Regions from separate parts of the Lysinibacillus sp. G01H genome, predicted to be linked through region 1. Evidence: a T-box and tRNA genes for the amino acid it is inferred to sense, from the RefSeq annotation. Region 1 holds a T-box; the other holds one or more tRNA genes.
What was found. The T-box of region 1 lies ahead of cysS (cysteine--tRNA ligase). A T-box ahead of a tRNA ligase gene usually reads a tRNA of that ligase, here a tRNA-Cys.

Region 1 (6,188 bases):
GACAAATTGAACTATAACACCACGTTCACGGGCTAAATCTAGCAGTTCATTGACGCCAGATTTCTTTACTCCTTCTGCAATCCATACTTTATTCATATCGCGGCCTGAACGAAGTGCTTCTAACACTGGGTTTTTACCGGCAATAATTTCACCATTCTGTTCTGCCATTATTTAGACACTCCTTTTGATTCCTCGATTATTTGAATAGCATATGCAATGATTTCGTAGACGCGTTCTAGTTCATTCAATAAATATAAACTACCAAGCACCGCCTCAAAGCCTGAGCTATTACGATAGGTTTGGACATCCGTATTTTTTGGTACAGAGCCGGATTTGGCATTGCGTCCACGGCGGAACACAGCCAATTCCTCCTCTGTTAAATAATTTTCATCTATCATGCGATGAACGATCATAGATTGCGCTTTTGCTGAAACGTAGCGAGTTGCCTCTCGATGTAGTGTGTTTGGTTTAACACGACCAGAGCGTAGCAAATATTCTCGGACCTTTTGTTCCAATACGGCATCACCCATATAGGCTAACGCCAGCGCTTTTAATTGTTTAACATCTTCATTGCGAAGTTTATCCAACTTAATTACCCTCGTTTCCATCTAGTTCCTTGTCGTGTATCTTCTAAAATGATACCTTGGGCTTGCAAATGGTCACGGATCTCATCAGAACGAGCAAAATCACGATTTTTACGTGCCTCGACGCGCTCTTGTAATAATGCTTCAATTTCTTCGTCTAATAGTTCTTCTTCTTTTGCAAATTCAATACCTAAGACGTCACCTAGTACTTCAAAGGTTTCAATAAAGGTTTCTAATACTTTCTTGCAAGTATTGGCTTCATTTAAATAAATATTAGCAATACGAGCTACTTCAAATAATACAGAAATAGCGTTGGCTGTATTAAAATCATCGTCCATTGCCTCTTCAAAATGCGCTTTTTGTTCCGTAATTTTGTTCAGCCATTCTTCTGAATGATCTCCTAAGCTTACGGTAGTCGTAAGGCGGTGCTTCACATTGTTGTATGCTGTACGAATGCGCTCTAAACCTGACGCAGCAGCTTCTACTAGATCCTTCGCAAAGTTAATTGGATGACGATAATGGACAGATAGCATGAAGAAACGCAATATCTGCGGGTCAATTTGTTTACGGATATCATTCACAAGAATAAAATTCCCAAGAGATTTGGACATCTTTTCATTATCTATATTAATATACCCGTTATGCATCCAATAACGCGCAAATGTTTTATCATTGTGTGCCTCTGATTGAGCAATTTCATTTTCGTGGTGAGGGAAAGTTAAATCCTGCCCACCAGCATGAATATCAATAGTATCTCCTAAATGTTCACGAGCCATTACAGAACACTCAATATGCCACCCTGGACGGCCATCTCCCCATGGGCTTTCCCAGAATATCTCACCTGGCTTAGCAGCTTTCCATAAAGCAAAATCTAACGCATCATCTTTTTTCTCGCCTGCTTCAATACGAGCACCGATTTTTAAATCGTCAACTGATTGGTGTGATAATTTACCGTAGCCATCAAATTTACGAGTACGGTAATACACATCTCCAGCAGACTCATAAGCGTAGCCCTTTTCAATTAGCACTTGAATAAATTGAATGATATCGTCCATATGCTCTGTCACACGTGGATGAACATCTGCCTTTTTGCATCCCAGTGCTGTAACATCTTCAAAATAGGCTGCAATAAAACGCTCTGTTAATTCATGTACTTCTTCACCAAGCTCATTTGCAGCTTTAATAATTTTATCGTCTACATCCGTAAAATTGGAAACAAACTTTACATCATAGCCTTTATACTGAAAATAACGACGTACTGTATCATAAACAATTACAGGACGTGAATTCCCAATATGGATATAGTTATAAACCGTAGGACCGCAGACATACATTTTTACCTTGCCCTCTTCCAACGGTACAAAGGTTTCCTTTTGTCGTGTTAATGAGTTAAAAATTTGAATACCCATTGTATTTCACTCTCCTTTTCTGTTGAATAAAAAAAGCGCCTCTATCACTCCTAAAAGGAATGACAGAGACGCTCGATTTGCGTGGTTCCACTCTGATTGAAGACAAAAAGCCTTCCACTTTGGACATCCATTAACGGGGATGATTCGATAAAGCCTACTCTCGTTCAGCTTTATGCTCAAAGGTGCATTTCAGTTTTGCCTAGGCTCAGACCACTTTCAGCCGATGATGGTCCTCTCTTAAGAGCATGCGCCACTTACTTCTCCTTATCAACGCTTTTTCAATGTAAATACATTTTACAACGAAAGAATGAATTGTCAATAAATTTATCTTTATTGTGCAAATTTCTCCACACGGTCAATTGATTTCTCTTTACCAATTAAACAAATGGCGTTCGGCAACTCTGGTCCATGTGTTTCACCAGTTGTCACAACACGGATTGGCATGAACAGATTTTTACCTTTATGACCAGTTGTCTTTTGTACAGCTTTAATTGCAGCTTTTACCGCATCTGGTGTAAATTCTTCTAGCTCTTCCAATTGCGCTTTAAATGCTGCCATTACTTCAGGTACTTGCTCTCCTGCTAAAACCTCTTTTGCTTCTTCATCATATTCAATATGGTCGTTAAAGAATAGGCTAGATAATTCGACAATTTCTGCACCAAAGCTCATTTGGTCATGATAAAGCGCGATTAAATCCGTCGCCCAAGCATGTTGCTCTGCAGTCAATTCTTCAGGTAATAAGCCTGCTTTTTGTAGGTGTGGTAAAGATAATGCTACAACTTCTTCCAAAGACAACTTTTTAATATATTGATTATTCATCCATGTTAGCTTTTGTTTATCGAACATAGATGGTGATTTTGAAAGACGTTTTTCATCAAAAATTTTGATAAATTCTTCTTTTGAGAAAATCTCTTCTTCTCCCTCTGGAGACCAACCAAGTAGCGCAAAGAAGTTAAACATCGCTTCAGGAAGATAACCTAAATCTTTATATTGCGTAACAAATTGAATAATCGATTCATCACGCTTTGATAGTTTTTTACGGTTTTCGTTAATAATTAATGTCATATGACCAAAGCGTGGATATTCCCAACCAAATGCATCAAAGATCATCATTTGCTTAGGTGTATTCGATAAATGCTCCTCACCGCGGAAAACGTGAGAGATTTCCATAAAGTGATCATCTAAAACAACTGCATAGTTATATGTTGGAATACCATTAGCTTTTACAAGTACCCAATCACCAATATCTTTAGACTCAAATGTAACTTGTCCACGAACTAGATCTTCAAATTCGTATGTTACATTTTCAGGTACACGCATACGGATTGTGTATGGCTCACCTGCCGCTTCTTTAGCAGCGACTTCATCTGCTGATAAGTGGCGACATGTACCATCATAAGTAGGAGCAGCTACACCTCTTGCTTTTTGTTCTTCACGAGATGCTTCAAGCTTTTCAGAAGAACAGAAACATTTGTAGGCTACACCTTGCTCTAATAGTTTTTCAGCGTGTTCTTTATAGATATCAAGACGTTCCATTTGACGATAAGGCGCATAAGGTCCACCAATATCAATGGACTCATCATATTCAATACCTAACCATTTTAGGTTATCTAGCTGAGATGCTTCTCCGCCCTCTACATTACGTTCAATATCCGTATCTTCAATACGTACAATGAATTTACCGTTATGATGTTTTGCATATAAATAATTGAATAATGCTGTACGCGCTCCACCGATATGTAAATAACCTGTTGGAGATGGCGCGTAACGAACGCGAACTTCTTTCGTCATAATTAAAAGCCTCCTAAATTTTCGATCAAAAATTGACTTTGTTCATTTTACCACTCTGTTACAGGAAATAAAAGCGGGGTTCATCCACATTTATTTCTTGATCAATAGAATCGTTGCCATTGCCGCAATACCTTCCTCGCGACCTGTAAAACCTAATCGTTCAGTTGTAGTTGCTTTAACATTTACCTGTGAAGGCTCTGCGTGTAATAATTCAGCGATACGTTGTTGCATCTGCCCAATATAGGGTGCCATTTTAGGACGTTGTGCCATAATGGTACAATCGACATTACCTAGAGAATAACCCTTGTCCTCAACAATCTTCCAAATATACTCTAATAATTTTGCTGAATCCGCGTCCTTAAATGCAGGGTCTGTATCTGGAAAATGACGGCCAATATCCCCTTCTCCAATTGCTCCTAAAGCTGCATCTGTGACAGTGTGTAAAAGAACATCCGCATCTGAATGTCCTACCAGTCCTTTTTCATGCGGAATGGTAATGCCCCCAATAATTAATGGACGACCTTCTTCAAATGCATGTACGTCAAAACCTTGTCCAATTCGAAACATATTCATCTTCCTTTAATTAATATTTATCATTATCATATCAAAATTTGCCCTAGGTTGTTTGAAAAGCGCTTTAATAATTATCCTCCTATAGCAGTAATGGGCAGTTTAGAAAGCTACACTCTCTAGACTGCCCCATATTCTTTAAATATGATACTCTATATTTTTCATTTGACTGTTGCTAATATTCGGAGATGGCTGTGAATTATAGACACGTGAATAAGGGGGAACGGAGTGTGTTAGCCAAATATTACTCCCTAGGACGGAATCATGCCCAATCGTCGTCTCGCCCCCTAAAATAGTAGCACCAGCATAAATGACAACATTGTCAGCAATATTCGGATGACGCTTAATGCCCTTAATCGGATTACCATTTTCATCCAACGGGAAGCTTAGTGCACCTAATGTTACACCTTGATAAATTTTTACATTCTTACCGATAGTACAAGTTTCACCGATAACGACACCTGTTCCATGGTCAATAAAGAAAGATTCTCCTATGGTAGCCCCTGGATGAATATCGATACCTGTTAATCGGTGTGCATATTCTGACATAATACGAGGCACAATTTGTACGCCCATTTCGTATAACTCATGTGCGATGCGGTGAATATAAACAGCCACAATAGATGGATAACTTAGCAAAATCTCCTCTGTGGAAAGAGCTGCAGGGTCACCATTATATGCCGCTTGAATATCTGTTTGTAACACTTGGCGAATGGCAGGAAATCGATTAATCAAATTCATAACAATTTTGTCTGCTTGTTCACGGCAATACTTCTCGCAATTGGCAGGATCACTGTCCTCCATATTATAAAATAATACTTTTTCGATAATATCCCGCAAATCTAATGCTGTTTCACGTAGCTTATTACTGCAAACTACATTCACCCTTGTTTCATCAATAGGTCTTGTCATATAAATACCAGGGAACAGCACCTCATGGAAATTATCAATTATTTTTATAACCCGATCCCGTCCATCAAAGCCTATTGAGTTGTCAACATCGATGTACTGTTTATTTATACTAGTTAATGAACCTGTAATTTCTGGAACCTTTTGATTTAACCAATCATTTAATGACACAATAAACACCCCTCACATCTTTTCATCTATTCTATTACCTTATTAATCATATATCCACTATTTCATTTTACACGTAAAACGATCACAAATGGATAAAACCACTTTATTTGAGCTATTCCAACTTTTTATTCTCTTCCTACGCCTTCGCATCTAATTCGACTAGCAAAATGTCATTATTATCATACATATATGGTTGAACAGATTACGAAGCAATAAGGCATTCTGACCATACAATTTTCCCCAACCAAAACAAATAAAAAAGACTATCCATCCTCAAAAAACTACGAATGAATAGCCTCTATAAATAATATTTCTTAATGATTGTATGATCCACGCTTACGCAAGATTGCCTCACCAAATACTAAGTCTTCTTGTGTTGTCATTTTTACATTTTCATAACTACTTTCTACGATGTGTACCTGATGTCCGAGACGCTCCATTAGCATTGCCTCATCTGTCCCAAGAAAACCTACCTTTTCAGCTACGTCCTCTGCTTCCATAATTAATTCAAAACGAAATGCTTGTGGAGTTTGCACCATCCAAAGGCTTTCTCGATCAACTGTTTCCTCTATAATGCCATTATGTGATACTTTTTTCATCGTATCTTTCGCACGAACCCCTGCTATTGCTGCACCGTGATTATGCGCGTTCTGTACAAGCTTTGCAATGATATCATGCGTAATAAACGGGCGTGCTGCGTCATGGACAAGCACAATATCTACCTGTTGCATCTCTTTCATGCACGAATGGACCG
Region 2 (6,188 bases), 650 kb from region 1:
TGGTGTACCACCACCTACGATGTCCACTAATTCTTTCAGCTTCACTTTAATAGCTCCTTTAAATCCTCAATTCCCTTTAAAATTTCTAACTCTAAAGAATTAATTTCTTCCATTATTTCGGTTGGCGATTTATATTCAACCTTCTCATACACAACCTCTTTATACTTATTAATCGACAAGTCATACCCCTGCTCACGGATTTCATCGACTGGTACAAAGAATGATTGTTCTGTACGTTTACGTTCAGCTTCATCTTGTAAGTTACTGAAACGTGCAAGTATGTCTTCAATATCATTTGCTTCAATTGGTGTGCGTTTATCGTCTAATGAGTAACCGTCTGCCTTCATACCGTAGAACCAAACGTTATCTGTTCCGCCTGTACCTGTTTTCGTGAATATCATAATTCCTGTTGAAACCCCAGCGTACGGCTTGAATATACCACTCGGCATTGAGATGATTGCTTCTAATTTGTTGTTATCAATAATTTCTTTACGAATGGCTTTATGGGCATTTGAGCTACCGAATAATACACCGTCTGGCACGATTACTGCCGCGCGTCCACCGGCTTTTAATGTACGTAAAATAAGTGATAAGAATAGTAACTCTGTTTTCTTCGTTTTCGCTACTTTTAATAAGTCGTTTGATACTGCTTCATAATCTAATGAACCTTTAAACGGTGGATTTGCTAATACTAACGTATATTTATCTGCATCTTTATTTTCCTCAGATAATGAATCTCGGTAATCAATATTGGGTGCGTCTACCCCATGCAGCATCATGTTCATGGCACCAATACGTAACATCGTTGTATCCATATCATTTCCGTAGAACATCGTATGATGGAAATGTTCATTTAACCCTTGTACTAAAAATAGGTCTTGATGGTTTTTTCGTAAGTATTCACTTGCTGACACAAGGAAACCCGCTGACCCCATTGCTGGATCGATAATGATATCTTCTGGTGATGGCTTCATTAACTCCACCATCATATTAATGATGTGACGTGGTGTACGGAATTGGCCGTTTGTACCTGCCGTTTGTAGCTTCGATAATAAATACTCGTAAATGTCCCCTTGTGTATCACGATCTTCCATTGGTATGCTATCAAGTGCTGTTACTACTTTTTGTAATGTCGCTGGCTTGTTAATTTGGAACATCGCATCTTTCATATACTTTGAAAATGCAGATTCCTCTTTGCCGCCTAATGTTTTAATGAACGGGAAGATAGTATTAACCATTACTTCATACATTTCTTGTGCAGGTAAGTTTTTAAATTGTGTCCAGCGCATCATCGACCAGTGCTGCTTTTGCACTTCATTAAATTCAGCTGGCATTTCTGAAAAGATGCCTTTATATTCAAGACCTAAAAATTCCGCTTCTTCTTCTTTTTTTAGTTCTCCTTCATCTAAACCTTTGATGAATAGTAAATATGTTAACTGTTCTATGTTTGTTAAAGGGTTTGTATTCCCCTCTGTCCATAACGTCGTCCAAATGGCATCTATTTTATTTTTAATCTCGCCTGTAATCATGTGAATCCTCCTATTGAAAATACCGTATATATTATATTATCCATGAAAATGGAACTAAAAGCGATAGACTTTTTTTCTAATTAAAGTTGTTTACCCATTGATTATTGCTATTGGGCTAACGGTTCATTTTAGTATAAATTATTTCCAGTGAAAGCAGGGGGATTATGAAACAATTATTTTTGTCATTAAAAGAAGCAGGTTTAATGTTTAAGGGGCATACAGAACAGGGGGAAATTGATTTTATTCTTTGTGAAACCTACGAGATTGGAACGACGGCATCAGTGGATGTGAATACATTCGAAACACTTTTCTCAGATGTAGCAGGTCAGGTACTCATACTTTTAAATTAGGGGTCTCGTCAGGTTTACGCGAATTTACAACGTTAAGCAAATAACATTACCAAACGACGGTTTGGGGACTTTTCTGATATTATTTATTTAAAATAATTTTAATTGGAGTAATAATTATGATGTACGAATTTAAAGTTGGTTGGTGCCCTTTTTGTGACCAGGGGTGGGTTGAAATCGTAAAAAATCAAATGACAGAGGAACTTTTGCTCTGTTGTAATGAATGTGATACAAATTGGAATAATTATGATGAATTTAAGAAGGATGATATTCCGTCTTATTTTCGTCAATATGAAGAAGTAGAGTTTGAAAAAGATTATGAATCAGATGATGATGATTTTCGTTTCAATATAATAAAGCCAACTTATCAAGAAATTATAAATAAAGGTTGGGAAAAATATATATTTAAGGATTAATTAATAATTCATACAAATAATGTTCCCAAATGAAAGTTTGGGCGCACATTAAAAATCCACGAACGCTGGTATATCTACGTTTCGTGGATTTTTGTATGGAAAAGGTTTATGCAGCTTTTTATGCAAGCAACTCAAACACTTAATCTATCAATATTTAAGCGTTTAAGGTTTACCGTTTAGTATGCATAAAATCGTGTATATTTCTTAGCGTTGTCAATCTGCATTTTTCTGGTGCTACCTCAATTAGAGGGTACTCAATACACGATGACTGCTAAAGAAATGGATTATCAAAAGTATCTCGACCAATGGAAAGAGAAAGGGTTATTGAAATAACGGGATCTTTTAGATGAATAAGATAGCCAAACCAGAAGAACATTCTTATTAAATAAGCGTTAAAAATAGAATATTTATTTCACTTATGATAGCTATGATTTTTTGGAGCTGCATCACCAGCGATTTCTTTAATATTATTACTTACAACTCTACTCTGCTATTCCGTAATCATAGTACAAGAAAATTCATAAGTAATTTTTATTAGCTTCAAACTCTTGCACTACTGAAACTTATATCAATGTATAATTTTTCGGTAATCTGCCAAGAATGTTAATAACCCATTCGGTAACTTGATATGAACAGCATCAGGAGAAGAAAAATTAACGCCTCACAATGTACAAACAAAAAAAGCACATGTTTATTTTTCAAACATGTGTTTTTTTTGTTTGCTCACCTTAATCAATCACATTTTCTCGGATCGCAGCTTGTGTAAAAACTTGTGTAAAATGAACCTGCCTATGTGTAAAATGTGTGTAAAATGATTTCAATTCTTATCGTTTCCTATCGTAACCCAAAAAATGCAAAAAGCTCACAAACCCTGTTATATCAAGGTTTATGAGCTTTCGAAACTTTTTAATCGTAACGTAAATTAATCTGATGATACCGGTGGTCGGGGTCGAACCGACACTCCAAAGGAACACGATTTTGAGTCGTGCGCGTCTGCCAATTCCGCCACACCGGCATAATGGAGATAAAAAAAATCGGATAAACCGATTAACAGTTAAAATATGGAGGCGGCAACCGGATTTGAACCGGTGATAAGGGTGTTGCAGACCCGTGCCTTACCACTTGGCTATGCCGCCAGTCATACATGGAGCGGAAGACGAGGTTCGAACTCGCGACCCCCACCTTGGCAAGGTGGTGTTCTACCACTGAACTACTTCCGCAAAAATGGCTGGGGTACTAGGATTCGAACCTAGGCATGACGGAATCAAAATCCGTTGCCTTACCGCTTGGCTATACCCCAACAATGGGGCGACTGATGGGAATCGAACCCACGAATGCCGGAACCACAATCCGGTGCGTTAACCACTTCGCCACAATCGCCATTGTATTATGATGTTTATTAATTTTATATTAGATGGGGCGACTGATGGGAATCGAACCCACGAATGCCGGAACCACAATCCGGTGCGTTAACCACTTCGCCACAATCGCCATAAAATTAATTGGCAGGGGCAGTAGGAATCGAACCCACACCAAAGGTTTTGGAGACCTCTATTCTACCGTTGAACTATGCCCCTAAAATAATAAAACTGGTGGAGGGGGACGGATTCGAACCGCCGAACCCTAAGGAGCGGATTTACAGTCCGCCGCGTTTAGCCACTTCGCTACCCCTCCGGGAAAATCTGGTGCCGGCTATAGGAATCGAACCCACGACCTACTGATTACAAGTCAGTTGCTCTACCTGCTGAGCTAAACCGGCAAAAAAACAAGATGGGTCAGGACGGAATCGAACCGCCGACACTTAGAGCTTCAATCTAATGCTCTACCAACTGAGCTACTGACCCATATTAAAAAATGGCGGTCCCGACCGGGATCGAACCGGCGATCTCCTGCGTGACAGGCAGGCATGTTAACCGCTACACCACGGGACCATTTGGTTGCGGGGGCTGGATTTGAACCAACGACCTTCGGGTTATGAGCCCGACGAGCTACCACTGCTCCACCCCGCGATAATACTATAGTGTTGTTAAAATAATGGTGGAGGATGACGGGCTCGAACCGCCGACCCTCTGCTTGTAAGGCAGATGCTCTCCCAGCTGAGCTAATCCTCCATCTGGGTATTGAAATAATGGTGACCCCTACGGGATTCGAACCCGTGTTACCGCCGTGAAAGGGCGGTGTCTTAACCACTTGACCAAGGGGCCATCGTTTGGAACAAATCAAAGTGCTGGCGGAGAGTAAGGGATTTGAACCCTTGAGACAGTGTTAACCGCCTACACGATTTCCAATCGTGCTCCTTCGGCCACTCGGACAACTCTCCAAGAATGGCTCCGAAGGCAGGACTCGAACCTGCGACAACCTGATTAACAGTCAGGTGCTACTACCAACTGAGCTACTTCGGAATAATTTTGGTATATAGCCTAGCGACGTCCTACTCTCACAGGGGGAAGCCCCCAACTACCATCGGCGCTAAAGAGCTTAACTTCCGTGTTCGGTATGGGAACGGGTGTGACCTCTTTGCCATCATCACTAGACTATTTGAAAGACAATACTTATTATAACATATCTTATAAAAATTACAAGTATATTCTAATATTTTATTCTTTCAAAACTGGATAAACGGTGCATTGAATGTTTCAAACGTTTTGGTTAAGTCCTCGATCGATTAGTATTCGTCAGCTCCATGTGTCACCACACTTCCACCTCGAACCTATCTACCTCATCGTCTTTGAGGGATCTTACTTACTTGCGTAATGGGAAATCTCATCTTGAGGGGGGCTTCATGCTTAGATGCTTTCAGCACTTATCCCGTCCACACATAGCTACCCAGCGATGCCTTTGGCAAGACAACTGGTACACCAGCGGTGTGTCCATCCCGGTCCTCTCGTACTAAGGACAGCTCCTCTCAAATTTCCTACGCCCACGACGGATAGGGACCGAACTGTCTCACGACGTTCTGAACCCAGCTCGCGTACCGCTTTAATGGGCGAACAGCCCAACCCTTGGGACCGACTACAGCCCCAGGATGCGATGAGCCGACATCGAGGTGCCAAACCTCCCCGTCGATGTGGACTCTTGGGGGAGATAAGCCTGTTATCCCCGGGGTAGCTTTTATCCGTTGAGCGATGGCCCTTCCATGCGGAACCACCGGATCACTAAGCCCGTCTTTCGACCCTGCTCGACTTGTAGGTCTCGCAGTCAAGCTCCCTTGTGCCTTTACACTCTACGAATGATTTCCAACCATTCTGAGGGAACCTTTGGGCGCCTCCGTTACCTTTTAGGAGGCGACCGCCCCAGTCAAACTGTCCGCCTGACACTGTCTCCTGCCCCGCTAAGGGGCATGGGTTAGAATTTCAATACAACCAGGGTAGTATCCCACCGACGCCTCCTTCGAAGCTGGCGCTCCGAGATCTCTGGCTCCTACCTATCCTGTACAAGTTGTACCAAAATTCAATATCAGGCTACAGTAAAGCTCCACGGGGTCTTTCCGTCCTGTCGCGGGTAACCTGCATCTTCACAGGTACTATAATTTCACCGAGTCTCTCGTTGAGACAGTGCCCAGATCGTTACGCCTTTCGTGCGGGTCGGAACTTACCCGACAAGGAATTTCGCTACCTTAGGACCGTTATAGTTACGGCCGCCGTTTACTGGGGCTTCAATTCGCAGCTTCGCTTGCGCTAACCACTCCTCTTAACCTTCCAGCACCGGGCAGGCGTCAGCCCCTATACGTCACCTTACGGTTTTGCAGAGACCTGTGTTTTTGCTAAACAGTCGCCTGGGCCTATTCACTGCGGCTCTCATGCGCTTGCACGCTCAAGAGCACCCCTTCTCCCGAAGTTACGGGGTCATTTTGCCGAGTTCCTTAACGAGAGTTCTCTCGCACACCTTAGGATTCT

Region 2: it encodes a tRNA-Cys, which carries the amino acid that the T-box ahead of cysS (cysteine--tRNA ligase) is inferred to sense. The anticodon was not compared.

Annotation. Positions count from the first base shown of each region.
Region 1 covers NZ_CP118397.1:4,532,958-4,539,145, forward strand. The annotation lists gene rlmB (23S rRNA (guanosine(2251)-2'-O)-methyltransferase RlmB) at 1-168, opposite strand, end outside; gene PSR12_RS23085 (Mini-ribonuclease 3) at 168-608, opposite strand; gene cysS (cysteine--tRNA ligase) at 593-1,993, opposite strand; T-box leader at 2,055-2,273, opposite strand; gene gltX (glutamate--tRNA ligase) at 2,324-3,784, opposite strand; gene ispF (2-C-methyl-D-erythritol 2,4-cyclodiphosphate synthase) at 3,875-4,351, opposite strand; gene epsC (serine O-acetyltransferase EpsC) at 4,493-5,434, opposite strand; gene ispD (2-C-methyl-D-erythritol 4-phosphate cytidylyltransferase) at 5,749-6,188, opposite strand, start outside.
Region 2 covers NZ_CP118397.1:3,879,552-3,885,739, forward strand. The annotation lists gene PSR12_RS19720 (restriction endonuclease subunit S) at 1-45, opposite strand, end outside; gene PSR12_RS19725 (type I restriction-modification system subunit M) at 42-1,529, opposite strand; gene PSR12_RS19730 (hypothetical protein) at 1,694-1,879, shown strand; gene PSR12_RS19735 (hypothetical protein) at 1,996-2,292, shown strand; tRNA gene PSR12_RS19740 (tRNA-Leu) at 3,227-3,307, opposite strand; tRNA gene PSR12_RS19745 (tRNA-Cys) at 3,355-3,428, opposite strand; tRNA gene PSR12_RS19750 (tRNA-Gly) at 3,438-3,512, opposite strand; tRNA gene PSR12_RS19755 (tRNA-Gln) at 3,518-3,592, opposite strand; tRNA gene PSR12_RS19760 (tRNA-His) at 3,597-3,672, opposite strand; tRNA gene PSR12_RS19765 (tRNA-His) at 3,708-3,783, opposite strand; tRNA gene PSR12_RS19770 (tRNA-Trp) at 3,796-3,869, opposite strand; tRNA gene PSR12_RS19775 (tRNA-Tyr) at 3,883-3,966, opposite strand; tRNA gene PSR12_RS19780 (tRNA-Thr) at 3,976-4,051, opposite strand; tRNA gene PSR12_RS19785 (tRNA-Phe) at 4,064-4,136, opposite strand; tRNA gene PSR12_RS19790 (tRNA-Asp) at 4,148-4,223, opposite strand; tRNA gene PSR12_RS19795 (tRNA-Met) at 4,227-4,301, opposite strand; tRNA gene PSR12_RS19800 (tRNA-Val) at 4,328-4,403, opposite strand; tRNA gene PSR12_RS19805 (tRNA-Glu) at 4,422-4,496, opposite strand; tRNA gene PSR12_RS19810 (tRNA-Ser) at 4,521-4,612, opposite strand; tRNA gene PSR12_RS19815 (tRNA-Asn) at 4,618-4,694, opposite strand; rRNA gene rrf (5S ribosomal RNA) at 4,711-4,826, opposite strand; rRNA gene PSR12_RS19825 (23S ribosomal RNA) at 4,938-6,188, opposite strand, start outside.